DNA from 3 places in the Paracoccus sp. UBA5162 genome. Region 1 is predicted to be linked to each of the others. Evidence: riboswitches for the same ligand, from Rfam matches in the RefSeq annotation. Region 1 holds a riboswitch; each other region holds the start of a gene.
The links. Region 1 has a riboswitch for cobalamin ahead of B4A72_RS00450 (TonB-dependent receptor plug domain-containing protein). Riboswitches for the same ligand answer to the same signal wherever they lie in the genome.
Positions count from the first base shown of each region.

Region 2: it holds a riboswitch for cobalamin, as region 1 does, so the genes downstream of both, nrdH (glutaredoxin-like protein NrdH) here and B4A72_RS00450 (TonB-dependent receptor plug domain-containing protein) in region 1, are expected to answer to the same signal.
Region 3: it holds a riboswitch for cobalamin, as region 1 does, so the genes downstream of both, B4A72_RS15705 (aromatic ring-hydroxylating oxygenase subunit alpha) here and B4A72_RS00450 (TonB-dependent receptor plug domain-containing protein) in region 1, are expected to answer to the same signal.

Region 1 covers NZ_DHXG01000002.1:62,052-68,183, forward strand. Annotated here, with positions in the region: gene B4A72_RS00440 (FecCD family ABC transporter permease) at 1-815, opposite strand, end outside; gene B4A72_RS00445 (ABC transporter substrate-binding protein) at 812-1,606, opposite strand; gene B4A72_RS00450 (TonB-dependent receptor plug domain-containing protein) at 1,593-3,401, opposite strand; cobalamin riboswitch at 3,524-3,717, opposite strand; gene B4A72_RS00455 (NAD-dependent deacylase) at 3,753-4,433, opposite strand; gene B4A72_RS00460 (hypothetical protein) at 4,437-4,739, opposite strand; gene B4A72_RS00465 (HAD family hydrolase) at 5,003-5,698, shown strand; gene B4A72_RS00470 (DMT family transporter) at 5,695-6,132, shown strand, end outside.
Region 2 covers NZ_DHXG01000057.1:10,267-16,398, forward strand. Annotated here, with positions in the region: gene nrdF (class 1b ribonucleoside-diphosphate reductase subunit beta) at 1-576, opposite strand, end outside; gene nrdE (class 1b ribonucleoside-diphosphate reductase subunit alpha) at 630-2,753, opposite strand; gene nrdI (class Ib ribonucleoside-diphosphate reductase assembly flavoprotein NrdI) at 2,738-3,151, opposite strand; gene nrdH (glutaredoxin-like protein NrdH) at 3,159-3,380, opposite strand; cobalamin riboswitch at 3,472-3,657, opposite strand; gene B4A72_RS08745 (glycine C-acetyltransferase) at 3,866-5,050, shown strand; gene tdh (L-threonine 3-dehydrogenase) at 5,059-6,090, shown strand; tRNA gene B4A72_RS08755 (tRNA-Arg) at 6,108-6,132, opposite strand, start outside.
Region 3 covers NZ_DHXG01000098.1:968-7,099, reverse strand. Annotated here, with positions in the region: gene selA (L-seryl-tRNA(Sec) selenium transferase) at 1-705, shown strand, start outside; partial or broken gene selB (selenocysteine-specific translation elongation factor) at 702-2,558, shown strand; tRNA gene B4A72_RS15710 (tRNA-Sec) at 2,619-2,714, shown strand; cobalamin riboswitch at 2,969-3,175, shown strand; gene B4A72_RS15705 (aromatic ring-hydroxylating oxygenase subunit alpha) at 3,291-4,523, shown strand; gene B4A72_RS15700 (hybrid-cluster NAD(P)-dependent oxidoreductase) at 4,520-5,602, shown strand; gene B4A72_RS15695 (Lrp/AsnC family transcriptional regulator) at 5,632-6,078, opposite strand.

The sequences.
Region 1 (6,132 bases):
ACCGAGGGGCGCGCGCCGACCCAGGGCCGCATGACGTGGGGAACGACAAGGCCGACGAAACCGATCGCGCCCGCCACCGCCGTGGCCGGACCGACGATCAGCGCGACGCCCGCGATCATCCGCCAGCGCAGCCACGGAGGCGAGACGCCCATCGCCGCCGCCGCGCCTTCGCCAAGGGTCAGCGCATCCAGCGGCCGCCCCGCCGACAGGATCAGCGCCGCGCCCAGCAGCATGGGCGGCAGGACCAGCCAGACATGCACCATCGAGCGATCGGCCAGCGATCCCATCAGCCAGAACACGATCTCGTTGGCGGCGTAGGGATTGGGCGACAGGTTCAAAACCAGCGCCGTGCCCGCCCCCGCCAGCGCCGAGATGGCGACGCCGGCAAGGATCAGCGTCACCGAACCTCCGCGCGGCCCGGCCAGCGCCACCAGCAGGCCGACGCCCATGGCCGCTCCGGCCAGCGCCACCAGCGGCAGCGCCAGCGGGGCAGATAGCGACAGCCCGGTCTGGATCGCGATCACCGCGCCAAGTGCCGCCATGCCCGACACGCCGATCAACCCCGGCTCGGCCAGCGGGTTGCGCAGATAGCCTTGCAGGGCCGCGCCCGTCAGCCCGAGTCCGCTGCCGATCAGCAGCCCCAGCATGGCCCGCGGCAGGCGGATTTCGCGCATCACGATGGGCGCCGGGCCTTCGCCGCCGAACATCAGCGCCGACAGGCCGCGCCACGCGCCCAGCCCCGCCGGACCGGTCAGCAGCGAAACCAGGAAAAGCGCGGTGGCGAGAACAGCGAGGATGACGAAAAGAGGCTTCATTCCAACCCTTCGACGGCGCGCAGGATGAAAGGCGTGCCACAGACCCAGTCGCGATCGGTGACATCGGCTCTGCGATCCGTCGCCTCGGACAGCGCGGGATGGTCCAGGATGGCCTCGCTTCGTGATCTTCCCGGCCATCGCGCGCCCGTGATGAGGCGGTCGGGCTGCGACATGACCAACAACTCCAGCGGCAGCGGCGCGGTATTCTCGATGCCGTAATCGCTGGCGATGTTGCGATACCCCGCTGCGTCCAGGATCTCGCCCGCCAGCGTGCCGCGACCCGAGGTGAAGCCATTCGCATAATACAGGGCGGCGCGGTCGCGGCCCGGAGCACGGCGCAGCGCGGCGAGGCGGGCGTCGAAATCCGCGATCACGGTTCGGGCGCGGGATTCGCGTCCCAGCAGCGCGCCGATCCCGGCGATCTCGTCGCGAATGGCGGCGATGCTTTCGGCGGGGTCGCGGACCTCGACCCGGATTCCCAGCCGGCGCAGCATGGAGACCGTCGCCGAGGATGCGAACTGGCCCGCGATGACCAGGTCCGGGCGCATCAGATAGATTTCCTCGGCCCGGCCATAATTCACGTCATAGGCCTGCGCCGCGTCCGCCATCGGCGACATGCGCGGATCCTGCGCCAGATCGCTGACCGAAATCAGCTGGCCCGGCGCGGCCAGCAACATCGCAACCTGGTCGGTGCACAGATTCATCGATACCACCCGCCGCGGCGCTGCCACGGCGGGCAGAGCCGCAACCAGAAGCGCCGCCGCCGCGCATATCAGGTCAGAAATCCGCACGCAGCCCAACATAGACGGCCCGGTCGGACGTGCCATAGCCCTGGTTCTGCTGATATTCGCGGTCGAGCACATTCTCGACCCGCAGATAGACGTCGGCACCATTCGGCAGCGGATGGCTGGCGGTCAGATCCAGCGTCGCGAAGCTGGCCATGTCGCGCGGGCGATCGGCCTCGACATGCAGGGACATTCCGGCCCTGGTGCCGGCGGCGACTTCAGTCTCGGCGCCAAGGTTCAGAACGTGGCGGGGTGCCTCGGCCCAATCTGTCGTGGCAGCGTTGTCGGTATAGGTATAGGAACCCCGAATCGCGGTGGCCGCGCCGATGGCCCAGCGACCATCCAGTTCGATCCCGCGCCGACGCGACTGGCCCTGGACCTGTGCATAGCAACCGAAAAGCTGGCCGCATGCTGTGGCATCGGCATCGAAGCCGATCAGGTTCTCGGCCTGAAGCCAAAAGGCGGTGGCGCGCAGATAGCTGTCATCGCCCCAGCGTTTCTCGACCCCGATCTCGGCGGTGCGGCTTTCCTCTCGATCCAGCCCGGCATCGCCGTAGGGGCCGAACAACTCATAGAGCGAGGGCGCACGAAAGCCGGTTCCGATGGCGGCGCGGACCAGCAGGTCCGGCCGTGCCCGCCAGACGGCCGAGACCCGGCCCGAGGTGAAGCCGCCAAAGCGCGAATGATCGTCACGACGCAGCGAGGCGCTGAGATCGATATCGCTGCCGATCGGGGCGTCAACTTCGGCAAAGACCCCGCTGATGCGGCTGTCGCCCATGCCATCGGCCTTCTCTTTCTCGGTATCGGCGCCAAGGATCGCGCGTGCGCCGGTCGTGCCCAGGTCGGTCGCGCCCTGCCATGACACCTTGGTGCGGGACCCGATGAAGGGCGTTTCGACGCCGTTCGACCAGCTTCTCCGGTCGATCCGATAGCGGGTCAGGGCAAGGCTTTGATCGATGGATCCGGTCGTGACCTCGGCGAAGGCGCGCAGGCCGTAGGATTTGCGGGTGGTGTATTCGTCGCCCGGCGTGCCGGTCATGTCGCCGCCGAATTCGTCGAATTCGGCGCGGCTCTTGTCCCAGAAGCCGTTGATGCCGACCTTGCCGCCATTTTGCAGCTCTCGCGCGGCATAGAAGGACAGGCGCGATGCGTTGTAGCTGTCGGTCTCGAAGTTGCCGTCGTTTTCGTCGCGGGCGGAAAATCCCTGGCTGGTCACGCGGCTGGCGGTGAAGGCCAGGTCCGTGCCGTCACGGCGCAGAGCCGCGCCGTAGCTTGCGGCGAAGGTCTGGTATTGGCCGGCCTCGATGGCGAAATTCTGGCGCAATCCGTCCTCGGTCGGGCGCATGGTGTCGATCGACAACACGCCGGCGATGGCGCGCGATCCGTAAAGCGCCGATTGCGTGCCGCGCAGCAATTCGATCCGGCCGACGCCGGCCGTGATCAGTCCGCCGATATCGAAATAGGGCTGGCCCGCCGCCGGGTCCGAAACGTCGATTCCGTCGATCAGGACCGGCGTATATTCGGGCGGTGCGCCGCGCACCTGAAGCGCGCCGGTCGTGCCCAGCGGCCCGGACTGGCGGATCGCCACGCCGGGCAGTTCGGCGATGCTGTCGGCGATCGGCTGGGCGGTGCGATCGGCCAGCGCGGCCGCACCGATTACCGAAACCGAACTGCCAGAGCGACCGATTTCGGTCTGCTCGCGATTGGCGGTCAGGGTGATTTCCGGCAATACATACGGCGTCTGCTGGCCAAGGGCGGGGGGGGCGGCGGCGATTGCGGCCAGGATGGCTAGGCGTTTCATGATGTCCCTTCCGGGTCGCCCGGACGGATGCCGGGGCGGGATGCGGTCTGTCCGGAAGGGCTTTCCGGACGGCGAACATCACCACAACGGACGATCCGTCAAGCACATGCGCCCCGCATGTCCTTGGGGTGATCGCCTGGGCAGGTCTCCTGGCTTGCGGGTCAAGGCTTGGCCGGGCCTTCCCATCCGCGAATTCGGCGGACAGTGGCATTCTCCGGCCTCGCTCTCCGCTGACAGTTGCGGGGGCAGCCGCGGAATTGCACCGCGTTCCCTTTTCACCGGGCGCGAACCCGGAACCGAGGCAGCCCGGGGCATAGCCGATCGGGCCGTCGCGGCGCAAGGAATTTCGCCTCAGGCGGGCAGCGAGGCGACCCACTCGGGCACGATCCGCGAGGCCGGGCCCAGAATCTGGCGGTCGAAGTCCGGAGCATTGGCGCCGGCTTCCAGGTTGAGGGCGACGCATTCCGCGCCCATCCGGGCGGCGTGCCGGGCGAAACCGGCGGCCGGATAGACATTTCCCGACGTTCCGATGGCTGCGAAAAGGTCGCTATGCGCCAAAGCCTGCCAGATCCGCTGCATGTGACAGGGGATCTCGCCGAACCAGACGATGTCGGGTCGGGTCCGCCTTGCCCCGCAGCCGGGGCAGCCGTCCTCGGATGTCATCGTCATCGGCGCATCCCAGCACGCCCCGCAGGCGGCACAGCGCGCGCGGCTCAGGCGGCCATGCATGTGGATCACATCGGCGCAGCCGCCGCGTTCGTGAAGATCTTCCACATTCTGCGTCACCAATGTCACGTCATGGTTCCGCGACAGCCGGGCCAGGGCCCGATGGGCAGCATTGGGCTGCGCGCCGGCTGCCTTCTGCCGTCGTTCATTGTAGAAGCGATGGACCAGCGCCGGGTCGCGGGCAAAACCCCCCGGTGTCGCCACATCCTCGATCCGGTGCCGTTCCCACAATCCCGTGCCGGCGCGAAAGGTGGCCAGGCCGCTTTCAGCGGAAATGCCCGCGCCGGTCAGGACCGTGATCCGCATGCGTCAGCGGCAAAGGGCCTCGGCCCTGCCGGCGAAACGCTTGTAGCGCGCCCAGAACGCGTTGTCGGCATCGCGTTTCGACATCCGCACGGCCTGCGCCTGATTCGGATCGCGGAAGAACGCGGCCGCGCGGCGCTGGTCTGAACGCGACAGGGTCTGGTCCGCGACCTGCTGGATGCAGCCGCAAAGCGGCGCGTTGCCGCGGGCGCGGTCGGATCGCACACAGGCGGTGTCGATAGGGCCGGACATGGCAAGCGGCGCTGTCATCATCACGGCGGATGCCGCGATCGCGATGCGGTTGAGCATGGAACTGTCTCCTCGGTTTCCTGATCCTCATGAAAGCGGGCATGGCCGGTTTTTCCCGATCTGGAATGCCCTTTCTGCACCACCAGACATAGCAAAAAGCTCATTCGGGCTCAATCACCGGGACGTGAGGAATTGTTGCGCTGACAGCGCGGCCTCATCAATATCTTGTGTCGTGGTCCCGATCCGGAGCGACCGGACAATTCGCTGCGGTTTGACTTTGCGCGCGCTGCATGGTTCCGCTGCGCTGCCGGACGGAGGATGACATGATCGAGGCAATCGGGCTGGATGCGGATGATACGCTATGGGAGAACGAGACCTTCTTTCGCGTCACCGAGGCCGAATTCGCATCGCTTCTGGCGGATCATGCCGAGATCGACGACATCGCGGGCAGGCTCTATGAGGTCGAATGCGCGAATCTTGAACGATACGGTTTCGGCATCAAGGGCTTCGTGCTGTCGATGGTGCAGACCGCGATCGAACTGACCGACGGGCGGATCGACGGCCAGGCCATCGGTCGCATCCTTGAACTGGGACGGGACATGCTGGCCCATCCGGTCGAGCTGATCGAGGGAGTCGAGGCTGCGCTGGACGCGCTGTCGGGGCGGCGCCTGGTGCTGATCACCAAGGGGGATCTGATCGATCAGGAACGCAAGATCGCCGCCTCGGGCCTTGCCGGACGTTTCGCGGCGATCGAGATTCTGGCCGAAAAGACGCCCGCGGCCTATGCCCGCGTCCTGGACCGTCTCGGCATCGCCTCGGGCGGTTTCGTGATGGCGGGCAATTCGATGAAAAGCGATGTCCTGCCGGTGATTTCACTGGGCGGACATGGCGTCTTCATTCCACACCAGATGACCTGGGCCGCCGAACATGCCGACCCGGGCCCGGATCCGCGCCTGCATCATCTGGACAGAATCGCGGATCTGCCTGACCTGATCACGCAGATCGAGGCCGTGCCATGAGCGTCAATGCCCGGGCGGCCCTGCTGATGACGCTGGCGATGGCGGGCTTTGCCTTCGAGGACGCGCTGCTGAAATTCCTGTCCTCGGATCTGTCGATCGGACAGCTTCTGCTGCTGCTGGGCTTTGGCGGGATGGTCGCCTTCGGCGCCTGGGTTGCCCTGGGCCCCGAGGGACTGCGCTGGCGCGATCTGATCCATCCCGGCGTATTGCTGCGCAACCTTTGCGAGGCGGTCTGCGGCGTCTTCTTCCTGACCGCCATTTCGATCGGCGATCTGGCCATCGCCTCGGCCATCCTGCAGGCGCTGCCTTTGCTGATGACGCTTGGCGCGGCGCTGATCCTGGGCGAAAAAGTCGGTTGGCGCCGCTGGGCTTCCATCGGTGCGGGGTTCCTGGGCGTGCTGATGATCGTGCGGCCGGGGACGGATGCGTTTCAG
Region 2 (6,132 bases), on a different contig from region 1:
CAGGCGGATCAGGTCGGCGGTATTGGTCAGCTTGGCGCGGCTGGACCAGTACATCGGCAGATAGAAGCCGGAATAGAACAGGAAACTTTCCAGAAACACGCTGGCGATCTTGCGCCGCAGCGGATCCGAGCCGGCCGCGTATTCATCCAGCACCAACCGCGCCTTGCGCTGAAGCTGGGGATTGTCTTCGGACCAGCGGAAGGCTTCGTCCACCTCCCTGGTCGAACACAGGGTCGAGAAGATCGAGGAATAGGACCGCGCGTGAACCGCCTCCATGAAGGCGATGTTGGACAGGACCGCCTCTTCGTGCGGGGTGATCGCATCGGCCATCATCGCGGGGGCGCCGATGCTGTTCTGCACCGTGTCCAGCAGGGTCAGCCCGGTGAAGACGCGGATGGTCAGTTGCCGTTCCTCGGGACGCAGCGTGGCCCAGCCTTGCACATCGTTGGACAGCGGCACCTTTTCGGGCAGCCAGAAATTCATCGTCAGCCGGTTCCAGACCTCCAGATCCTTGTCGTCCTGAAGCCGGTTCCAGTTCACCGCGCGCTGCACCGGCGTGATCGTCTGATCCTTCATGGCGAAAGACCCTTTCCTGGTTTGTTCGTCGGATATCCGCGGGACAGCGCGGCCTAGAGGGTGCAGGACACGCATCCCTCGACCTCGGTTCCTTCCAGCGCGGCCTGCCGCAGCCTGATGTAGTAGATCGTCTTGATCCCCTTCTTCCAGGCGTGGATCTGGGCGCGGTTGATGTCGCGCGTCGTCGCCTCGGCGGGGAAGAACAGGGTCAGCGACAGGCCCTGATCGACATGTTCGGTCGCCGCCGCATAGGTGTCGATGATCGCCATGGGTCCGATTTCATAGGCGTCGCGATAGAAGTCGAGATTCTCGTTCGACATGTAGGCGGCCGGGTAATAGACGCGGCCGATCTTGCCTTCCTTGCGGATCTCGATCTTCGAGACGATCGGATGGATCGATGAGGTGGCGTTGTTGATATAGCTGATCGAGCCGGTGGGCGGAACTGCCTGAAGATTGCGGTTATAGAGCCCGTGTTCCATCACCCGGGCCTTCAGCGCCGCCCAATCCGCACGCGTGGGCAGGGTGATGTCGGCGAATAGCCGCGTCACCTCGGGCAGGACGGGCAGCCAGTCGCGGCCGGTATATTTGTCGAAGAACGACCCGTCGGCATAGCTGGACTTGTCGAAATCGCGGAACGTGGCAGCCTTTTCCCGCGCCAGCAGGTTCGAGGCCCGGATCGCGTGATAGGCAATCGCGGCGAAATAGACACTGGTGAACTCGATCCCTTCGGGACTGCCATAGTGGATATGCTCGCGCGCCAGATACCCGTGCAGGTTCATCTGGCCCAAACCGACGGCATGGGCCTCGTCATTGCCGCGCCGGATCGAGGGCACGGCGTCGATGGCCGACATCTCGCTGACCGCGGTCAGCGCGCGGATTGCGGCCTCGACGGTGCCGCCGAAATCGGGGCCGTCCATCGTTTTGGCGATATTCAGGCTGCCCAGGTTGCAGGAAATGTCGGTTCCCAGATGCGCGTAGGACAGATCCTCGTTGAACTGCGACGCCTCGTTCACCTGCAGGATCTCGCTGCACAGATTGGACATGGTGATGCGCCCGTGGATGGGGTTGGCGCGGTTCACGCTGTCCTCGAACATGATATAGGGATAGCCGCTCTCGAACTGGATCTCGGCCAGCGTCTGAAAGAATTCGCGGGCGTTGATCTTTGTCTTTCGGATGCGCCTGTCGTCCACCATCTCGGTATATTTCTGCGTCACCGGAATGTCCGAGAAGGGCACGCCATAGACCCGCTGGATGTCGTGGGGAGAGAACAGATACATATCCTCGTTGCGCTTGGCCAGATCGAATGTGATGTCGGGGATCACCACGCCCAGGGACAGCGTCTTGATGCGGATCTTCTCATCCGCATTTTCGCGTTTGGTGTCCAGGAAGCGCAGGATGTCGGGGTGATGCGCGTTCAGATAGACCGCGCCCGCGCCCTGCCGCGCGCCAAGCTGGTTGGCATAGCTGAAACTGTCCTCCAGCAGCTTCATCACCGGAATGATGCCCGAGGACTGGTTCTCGATGCCCTTGATCGGCGCGCCGGATTCGCGGATATTGGTCAGCATCAGCGCCACGCCGCCGCCGCGCTTGCTGAGTTGCAGCGAGGAATTGATCGCGCGGCCGATGGATTCCATGTTGTCCTCGACCCGCAGCAGAAAACACGAGATCAGCTCGCCCCGCGACGCCTTGCCGGCGTTCAGGAAAGTCGGCGTGGCGGGCTGGAACCGGCCTGACAGCATTTCGTCCATGAAGCGCATGGCCAGCGCCTCGTCCCCCCGCGCCAGGGTCAGCGCGACCATCACCACGCGATCCTCGTAGCGTTCCAGATAGCGCTGCCCGTCGCGGGTCTTCAGCGTGTAGCTGGTGTAGTATTTCAACGCGCCCAGAAAGGTCGGAAAGCGGAACTTGCGCGCATAGGCGGCGTCCCAGATCGCGCGCTGGAAATCGCGGGAATACCGGTCCAGCACGGCGGCTTCGTAATAGCCCTCATCGACCAGATAGCCCAGCTTTTCGTCCAGCGAATGAAAGAAGACCGTGTTCTGGTTCACATGCTGCAGGAAATATTGCCGCGCGGCCATGCGGTCGGCCTCGAACCGGATCCGCCCGTCCGCGTCATACAGATTCAGCATCGCGTTCAGCGCATGATAGTCGAGATCGGGTTTTACGGTGTCAAGCATTCCAGTCCCATGATGTTGTCCAGCCCCGCGCGGACGCGGATCAGATCGGTTTCGGTTCCCGCCAGCTCGAATCGATACAGCACCGGAACCTGGCATTTCTCCGAGATGACGCGGGCCGCCAGGGCGAATGTTGCGCCGAAATTGCGATTGCCCGCGCCGATGACGCCGCGCAGGCCCGCGCGGCGGCCCGGATCGTTCAGAAAGCGGATCACCTGCCTGGGCACCGCGCCCCGCCCCTCGCCATCCGCGAAAGTCGGGCAGATCAGGACATAGGGCCGGGCCGGGGCGGGCATGTCGCTGTCCGGACGGATCGGGATACGTTCCGCCGCCAGCCCCAGCCCGGCAACGAACCGCGCGGTATTGCCCGAGGCCGAGGAATAATAGACCAGCCCGGCCACCTGCGCCTCAGGACAGGCGGCCGATCATGTCGGGCCGGAAGCCCGCCCAGTGATCCTCGCCCGCGATCACCACCGGCGCTTGACGATAGCCAAGTGCGGTAACGCGCTGCATCGCATCCTCGTCCTCGGTCAGGTCGATGACGCTGTAATCCAGCCCCCGCGCATCCAGCGCGCGGGTCGTGGCGGTGCATTGCACGCAGGCGGGTTTGGAATAAACGGTGATGGTCATGGTCTTGCCCTCTGTTCCTGTTTTCCGGACCGAGAGTGACGGGCAGGCAGGGCGCATGGCCGGACCTACGCCGCCGGACCCACCGTCCGGTGTCGTTGTCGTCGCCATGGCAGGTCTCCTGGCTTGCGGCTTTCGCCCGACTGGCCTTCCCGGATCGCTCCAGTGGCATCATCAGCCGTGCAGGCCGCTTACAGTTGCGGGGGCAGCGCAGGACTTTCACCGGCTTCCCTTTTCACCCCTGACGCGAGTCAGGGACACCATAGCCACATCACTTAGCCATGTCCGGGGCCGGGGCGTCAATATCTTGTGTGGATCCGATGGAAAATAAATTCCTGACCTCCGGGGCAGCGATCAGGCCGCGGCGTCGCCGGGCTTTCGGCAATTCCGGCCTATATGGCAAATCTCGACTTTTCGCGCTAGGCATCCGCACGACAATGCCCGGATCACCGGGCGCAGAACGGCGCCTTGGCCGAAGGAAGCGCGACATGACCCTGACCGATCGTCTGACCGCCGAACTGGACCAGATCCGCAAGGACGGGCTTTTCAAGGACGAGCGCGTCATCACCTCGATGCAGTCGGGCCGGATCGAGGTCGGGGCCGGCCGCACCGTGCTGAATTTCTGCGCCAACAATTACCTGGGCCTGGCCGACCATCCCGAGTTGATCGCCGCCGGCCATGCGGCGCTGGACCGCTATGGCTACGGCATGGCCTCGGTCCGCTTCATCTGTGGCACGCAAGAGGAACACAAGGCACTGGAATCGCGCATCGCGGCTTTTCTGGGGGCCGAGGACGCGATCCTCTATTCCTCGTGTTTCGACGCCAATACCGGCCTGTTCGAGACGATCCTCGGGCCCGAGGACGCGATCATCTCGGACGCGCTGAACCATGCCTCGATCATCGACGGGGTCCGGCTGTGCAAGGCGCGCCGGCTGCGCTATGCCAACAACGACATGGCCGGACTGGAAGCGCGGCTGATCGAGGCCGGCGATGCCCGCAACCGGGTGATCGTCACCGACGGCGTGTTTTCGATGGATGGCGTGATCGCCGATCTGCCCGCGATCTGCGATCTGGCCGAACGCCATGACGCAACGGTCGTGGTCGATGACAGCCACGCGGTCGGGCTGACCGGGCCCGGCGGGCGCGGCACGCCGGCGCTGCACGGGGTCGCGGACCGGGTGGCGATCCTGACCGGCACGCTGGGCAAGGCGCTTGGCGGCGCTTCGGGCGGCTATGTCGCGGGGCCTGCGCCGGTGATCCAGATGTTGCGGCAACGCTCTCGGCCCTATCTGTTTTCGAACACGCTGGCGCCGGTGATTGCGGGGGCCTCGCTGACGGCACTGGATCTGATCGAGGCGGGCGAGGATCTGCGCGCGCGCCTGAACGGCAACGCCGAACGTTTCCGGGCCGAGATGGGGGCGGCCGGGTTCACGCTGGCCGGGGCCGGCCATCCGATCATCCCGGTCATGCTGGGCGAGGCGCATCTGGCGGGCGAATTCGCGGCGGCGATGATGCGCCGCGGGGTCTATGTCACCGCCTTCTCGTTTCCCGTCGTGCCGCGCGGGCAGGCGCGCATCCGCACCCAGATGTCGGCTGCCCACGGCAAGGCGGACCTGGACCGGGCCATCGCGGCCTTCATCGCGACCGGCCGCGACCTGAAGGTGATCCGATGAGCAACATGATGAAGGCGCTGGTCAAGGCGCGGCCCGAACCGGGATTGTGGATGGAACAGGTGCCGGTCCCCGAACCCGGTCCCGGCGAGGTGCTGATCCGCGTCGGCAAAAGCGCGATCTGCGGCACCGACGTGCATATCTGGAACTGGGATGCCTGGGCGGCGCAGACCGTTCCCGTGCCGCTGGTCACCGGCCATGAATTTTCCGGCGTGATCGCCGATACCGGCAGCGCGGTGACAGGCTTCCGCCCCGGCCAGCGCGTTTCGGGAGAGGGGCACATCACCTGCGGGGCCTGCCGCAATTGCCGCGCCGGACGCGGGCATCTGTGTCGCAACACGCTGGGGGTGGGCGTGCAGCGGGCGGGATCCTTCGCCGAATATCTGTGCCTGCCCGAAAGCAACGTGGTGCCGATACCCGACGACATCCCCGACGAGATCGCGGCGATCTTCGACCCATTCGGCAATGCCGTTCACACCGCGCTCAGCTTCGATTGCGTGGGCGAGGACGTGCTGGTCACGGGCGCGGGCCCGATCGGGATCATGGGGGCGCTGGTGGCGCGGCGGGCGGGCGCCCGCAAGGTCGTCATCACCGACATCAATCCATCCCGGCTGGATCTTGCCCGCAGGATGGGGCTGGATCAGGCGATCGACCCGTCCCGCGAGGATCTGCGCAAGGTGATGGCCGGGCTGGGCATGACCGAGGGATTCGATATCGGCCTGGAAATGTCGGGCGCGGCCCCGGCCTTCCGGCAGATGATCGACGTGATGAACAATGGCGGCAAGATCGCGATCCTGGGCATCGCGCCGACCGGGTTCGAGATCGACTGGAACAAGGTGATCTTCAAGATGCTGAACCTGAAAGGCATCTATGGCCGCGAGATGTACGAGACCTGGTACAAGATGATCGGGCTGGTCCAGGCCGGCTTGGATCTTGCGCCGCTGATCACCCACCGCCTGCCGATCGACGATTTCGAGACCGGGTTCGCGGCGATGCGATCGGGCGAATCCGGCAAGGTCGTGCTGGATTGGGGGCAGGGCTGAAACCTGTCGGAAATCGCTGGTGACCCCGGCAGGATTCGAACC
Region 3 (6,132 bases), on a different contig from region 1:
TACCGGATCGAGGGCTTCACCGCCGAGGTTCCGGGCCCGCAGCTTGCGCGGATCGCCACCCGTTCGGCGGTGCCGCTGCTGAACGATCTGGGCGCCGGCTCGCTGGTCGACCTGTCCCGCTGGGGCCTGCGGCGCGAGCCGACCGTGGCCGAGGCGGTGGCCGATGGGGCGGATCTTGTCACCTTCTCGGGGGACAAGCTGCTGGGCGGGCCGCAGGCAGGCTTCATCGTCGGCCGGCGCGACCTGATCGCACGGATCAACCGGAATCCGCTGAAGCGCGCCCTGCGACTGGACAAGATCCGCATCGCGGCGATGCAGGCCACCTTGCGGCTTTATCGCGACCCAGACCGGCTGATGGAGCGATTGCCGGTGCTGCGGTTTCTGGCCCGCCCGCAATCCGAGATCGCAGCACAGGCGCAAAGGCTGGCCCCGCAAGTGGCGGTCCTGCTGGCTCCGCTGGGATACGAGGCGGAGGTTTGCGCGTGCAGCAGCCAGATCGGGTCGGGCGCACTGCCGGTCGATACGATCGCTTCGGCCGGGCTGCGGCTGACCGGCGCGGGCGGCGATGCGCCGGACCGGCTTTCGGCCCGGCTGCGCGCCCTGCCCCGACCCGTCATCGGCCATATCCACGATGGCGCGATGCTGCTGGACCTGCGCTGTCTCGAGGATGACGACACGCTGCTGACGGCGCTGGCCGCGCTATGATCGTCGGGACCGCTGGCCACATCGACCACGGCAAGACGGCGCTGGTGAAGGCGCTGACCGGCACCGATGCCGACCGGCTGGCCGAGGAAAAGGCGCGCGGCATCACCATCGACCTGGGTTTCGCCTATACCGACCTGAGCGGCGGCGCGATCACCGGCTTTGTCGATGTGCCGGGGCACGAAAAGCTGATCCACACCATGCTGGCCGGGGCCGGCGGGATCGACCTCGCGCTGCTGGTCGTCGCCGCCGATGATGGCGTCATGCCGCAGACGCGCGAACATCTGGCGATCCTCGATCTTCTGGGCATCACGCGCGGGATCGTCGCCCTGACCAAGGCCGATCTGGCCGATGACGCACGCCGCGTGGAACTCCGCGCCCAGATCCGCGCGACGCTGGCGCCGACCGGACTGGCCAACGCCGCCATAGTCCCGGTCTCGTCCCTGACCGGCGAGGGGATTGCGCCGCTGCGCCGTCTGCTGATCGAGGCCGAGGCCGCCACCGCGCCACGGCGGGACGACGCCCCGTTCCGGCTGGCCGTGGATCGAAGCTTCACCCTTGCGGGTGTCGGCACCGTCGTCACCGGCACGGTCATCAGCGGGCGCGTCGATATCGGCGATCCGGTCACGATCAGCCCGCGGGGCCTGGCGGCGCGGGTGCGTGGCATCCACAGCCAGAACCGGCCCGCCGAGACAGGATCGGCCGGACAACGCTGCGCACTGAACCTGTCGGGCGAGGGGATCGGGAAAGATGCCGTCGCTCGCGGAGACATGATCCTGTCACCACCGCTTCACGCCCCAACCGACCGCATCGACGCCTGGCTGGATGTGATGGCGAACGAACCGAAATCCATCGGAAACTGGTTTCCCGCCCGCCTGCACACCCACGCGGCCGAGGCCGGCGCGCGGATCGTGCCATTGTCGGAACCGATTCCGCCCGGCGCCAGCGGCCCGGTCCAGATCGTGCTGGATCGCCCGGTCGCCGCCGCGATCGGGGACCGCTTCATCCTGCGCGACGTTTCGGCCAGCCGGTCGCTTGGCGGCGGTGTCTTCCTGGACCTGCGTCCGCCGGCCCGCAAAAGGCGCGCAGCGGCAAGGCTGGCGCTGATCGAGGCTGCGCGCGACCGGAATGACGGCGCCGCCCTTGCCGCGATGCTGGCCGTCGCGCCGGTCGATCTGCCGGTCTTCACGCGGGATCGGGCCCTCTCGATTCCGGACGCGCAGAACGCGATCCGAACCGCGGGCGCGGTCATCCTGGGCGATCTGGCCCTGTCGCACGATCACCTGGACGGGCTGCGGACGCAGTTGCAACAGGCGTTGGCCCGATTTCACGAACAGAACCCCGACATGGCGGGCCTGGGCCGCGAAAAACTGCGCCTGGCGCTGACGCCGCGCCTGCCCAAGCCCGAATTCCTGTCCTTTCTGCGCGACGAGGCCGGGGCCGGGCGCGCGGTCATGGACGGTGCCTTTCTGCGCCTGCCCGGTCACGAGGTTCGCCTGTCGCCCGAGGATGAGGCGCTGTGGCTGCGCATCGTCCCGGCCCTGACAGGCGATGGCCGTTTCCGCCCGCCGCGCGTCCGCGATTTCGCGACCGAGACGGGTGTGGAGGAACGCGAGGTGCGGCGGGTGCTGAAGCTGACGCAGAAGCTGGGGCGCACCGACCAGATCGCGCATGACCATTTCTTCGCCCGCACCGTCACTGCCGAAATGGTGGCTATCGCGGTCGATGTCGCGGCGAAGACCGAAGACGGCTGGTTCGGCGCCCCTGCCTTCCGCGACAGGATGGGTAACGGACGCAAGGTCGCCATCGAGATCCTGGATTTTCTGGATCGCCTTGGGGTCACCTTGCGCCGCGGCGATTTGCGTCGCATCAATCCCCACAGGGTGGATCTGTTCGGCACGGCGGAACAGCGCGATGGAAGGGAATCGTCCCCGGTGGGGCGGCCGGACTTCAAATCCGGTTGGGGCAGCGAGCCTGTCCCGGGTGGGTTCGACTCCCATTCCCTTCCGCCAGAAAAGCGGCGGGGCTGACGCGCGGCTCTGGATTCCGGCTCGAACGGATCGGTCCCGCAGGCCCGGAACCGAAGGCGCGTTGTCCTTGCGCCCCGGCAGGCCGCCCGCATGGCGGTATGGGCCGCGATCCGTGATGCAACCGGCCGCGGAATCGGGTTGCGCAGGCCGCCCCCCGGCCATCGCCCCCCCGGCGAAAGTCTGTTTCGGGCGGCCTAATGTCGCAACCGGCGTATCGGGCGGATCTCGCGCAGCTATTCTGCGCCCAGATGTCAGGTGCGGCCGCGGAACTCGAGCCAAGGCCGATAATTGGGAAGCAGGTGAAAATCCGGAACTGCCCCCGCAACGGTAAGGAGCGAACGGCCACGACAAGAGCCACTGGAGTCAAGCCTCCGGGAAGGCGTCGGGTCGGCGGCATGGCCGAAGCCCCAAGTCCGGAAACCAGCCAGACATGACGTCAAACCGCGGGCGGCGGCAGAGGCGATCCTGCGTCGCGCCATCTCATCGGCGCGGGGCCGATCCCGTCTGCCGCGCCCCTCAGCATATCGCCGGAGATGTCCGGCAACGGAGAAAGAGGCCATGACCGCAGAGGCCAAAGCACGCGACCTGCTGAACCGGCGCGAACCGAATCATTCGCTGGAACGGGCGTTCTATACGGATGCCGATCTTCATGCGATCGATCTGGAACAGATTTTCTATCGCGACTGGTTGTATGCCGCACCGTCCTGCGCGCTACCCAAGGCGGGAAGCTATGTCACCCATCAGGTCGGCGCCTACCGGCTGATGATCGTGCGCGGCGCGGACAGGGTGATCCGGGCGTTCCACAATACCTGCCGGCATCGCGGCTCGATCATCTGCAAGGGCGCTTCGGGCCACGTGCCGAAACTGGTCTGCCCCTATCATCAATGGACCTACGAACTGGACGGCCGCCTGATCTGGGCGCGGGACATGGGGCCGGATTTCGATGCCACGAAACACGGGTTGAAGGCGATCCATTGCCGCGAAGTGTCGGGGCTGGTCTATCTGTGCCTGGCCGAGGAGGCCCCGGATTTCGACGCCTTCGCCGCCATGGCCCAGCCCTATCTGGCGTCGCACGATCTGGATCAGGCCAAGATCGCCCATCAATCGACCATCATCGAGAACGGCAACTGGAAGCTGGTCTGGGAAAACAACCGCGAATGTTATCATTGCGGCGGCAACCACCCGGCCCTGTGCCGCACCTTCCCCGACGATCCGGTGATCAGCGGAATCGAGGAAGGCGGCCCCCCGCCCCATCTTCAGGCGCATTTCCGGCGTTGCGAGGCGGCCGGAATGCCCGCGCAGTTCCGCATCGCGGAGAGCGGACAATACCGCTTTGCCCGGATGCCGCTGAAGGTCGGGGCAAAAAGCTATACCATGACCGGCGATCCGGCCGTGAGACGCCGGCTGGGTCGGGTGCCCTTCGACGACGCGGGCGCGCTGCTGAAATTCCACTATCCGACGACGTGGAACCATTTCCTGCCCGATCACTCGATCACATTCCGGGTGACCCCGCTCGGTCCGCAGCAGACCGAGGTCCAGACGACCTGGCTGGTCGACAAGGACGCCGTCGAGGGCGTTGATTACGACCTGAAGACCCTGACCGAGGTCTGGGTGGCCACCAATGACGAGGATCGCCGCGTGGTCGAGGACAACCAGCTTGGCATCAATTCGCCCGCCTATCGCCCCGGACCCTATTCCGCGGTGCAGGAGGGCGGCGTGATCCAGTTCGTGGACTGGTATTGCGAGACGCTGGGCAATCGTATCCAGCCGGTGCGGGTGGCCGCCGAATGAGAATGCCGCAGCCCGAAATCTCGCATCCGGTGCTGGTCTGGGACGGGGCCGAGATGCTTGAATGCGTCACCGTCACACCCGAGGCGCCCAACGTGGCCAGCTTCTGTTTCCAGTCGCCGACGGGTGCGATCTTTTCCTTCGTGCCGGGCCAGTTCCTGACGCTGGAACTGCCGCTGCCAAAGGGGACGCTTCACCGGACCTTCACCATCTCGTCCTCGCCTTCGCGGCCGATGTCGATCTCGGTCACGGTCAAGGCGCAACCTGGCAGTCTTGGCACGCGCTGGATGCTGGACCATCTGAAACCGGGAATGCGGATCAGGGCCACCAGACCGGCCGGGCGCTTTTCCAGCCACCACCATCCGTCCGAGAAATACCTGTTCATCTCGGCCGGGTCGGGGATCACGCCGATGATGTCGATGACGACCTGGATGTTCGATCTGGGCCGGCCCGCCGACGTGGTTTTCGTCAATTGCGCCAGGCGCCCCTCCGACATCATCTTCCGCCGCCGGCTGGAACACATGGCCAGCCGTTTTCCGGAAATCAGCCTGCGATTCGTCGTCGAGGAAACCGACCGCTTTCAGCCCTGGACCGGCTATCAGGGCATGTTCAACCAGTTGATGCTGGGCCTGATGGCGCCGGATTACCTGACACGAGAGGTGTTCTGCTGCGGCCCCGAACCCTTCATGCAGGCGGTGCGCGACGCGCTGGCGGGGCTGGGCTTCGACATGGCGCGCTATCATCAGGAAAGCTTCCACCCCTCGCTGGCCGAGGAAGCCCTGGACCCGGTCCTTGGCGATGTCGTGCCCGATCAGGCCGCCGAGGCCGAGATCGCCTTTGCTTTGGCCGGCGTCAGCCGGACCTGCTCGGAAACCGACACGATCCTTGCGACCGCGCGGTCCGCCGGGCTGAACATCCCCTCGGGCTGCACCTTCGGGGTCTGCGGCACCTGCCGGATCCGGAAGTTGTCCGGCCAGGTCCACATGGTCCACAATGGCGGCATCACCGACGAGGATATCGAGGCGGGTTACGTGCTGGCCTGCTGCTCGCACCCGATCGGCAAGGTCGAGGTCGAGGTCTGAGGGGACCCGCGCCCGTGTGACCCAGGGCCTTAGATCGAGGTCAGCAGGATGCTTGTCTCGCTGTTGCGGACGCCCTGGATCATGCGGACCTCGCGCAGAACGCGGTCGAATTCGACCAGGTTTTCCACCGCGATCTCGGCGACCAGATCCCATTTTCCGCTGGTCGTATGGATCCGGCGCAATTGCGGCAGGCCGCGCAATCTGCTGATGACATGTGTCGTCGTGCGGCCCTCGACCTCGATCATCATTACCGCGCGCACCGCGTTTCCCTCGCCGTCCTCGCGAACCCGCGCGGTGAAGCCAAGCAGCGTGCCCGAGGCCAGCAAACGATCCAGCCGCGACTGCACCGTGCCGCGTGACAGCCCCATGATCTGGGCCAGCTTCGACACCGGCGCCCGGCCGTCATGGCGCAGCAGACCGATCAGCCGCCGGTCGTGGTCGTCGAGGCTCTGTCTGGCATCGTCTTGGATGGACACAAGATGTCATCCTGCGCAATATCAGGTCGCAAAATGCATAGCCGACCCGCAAGA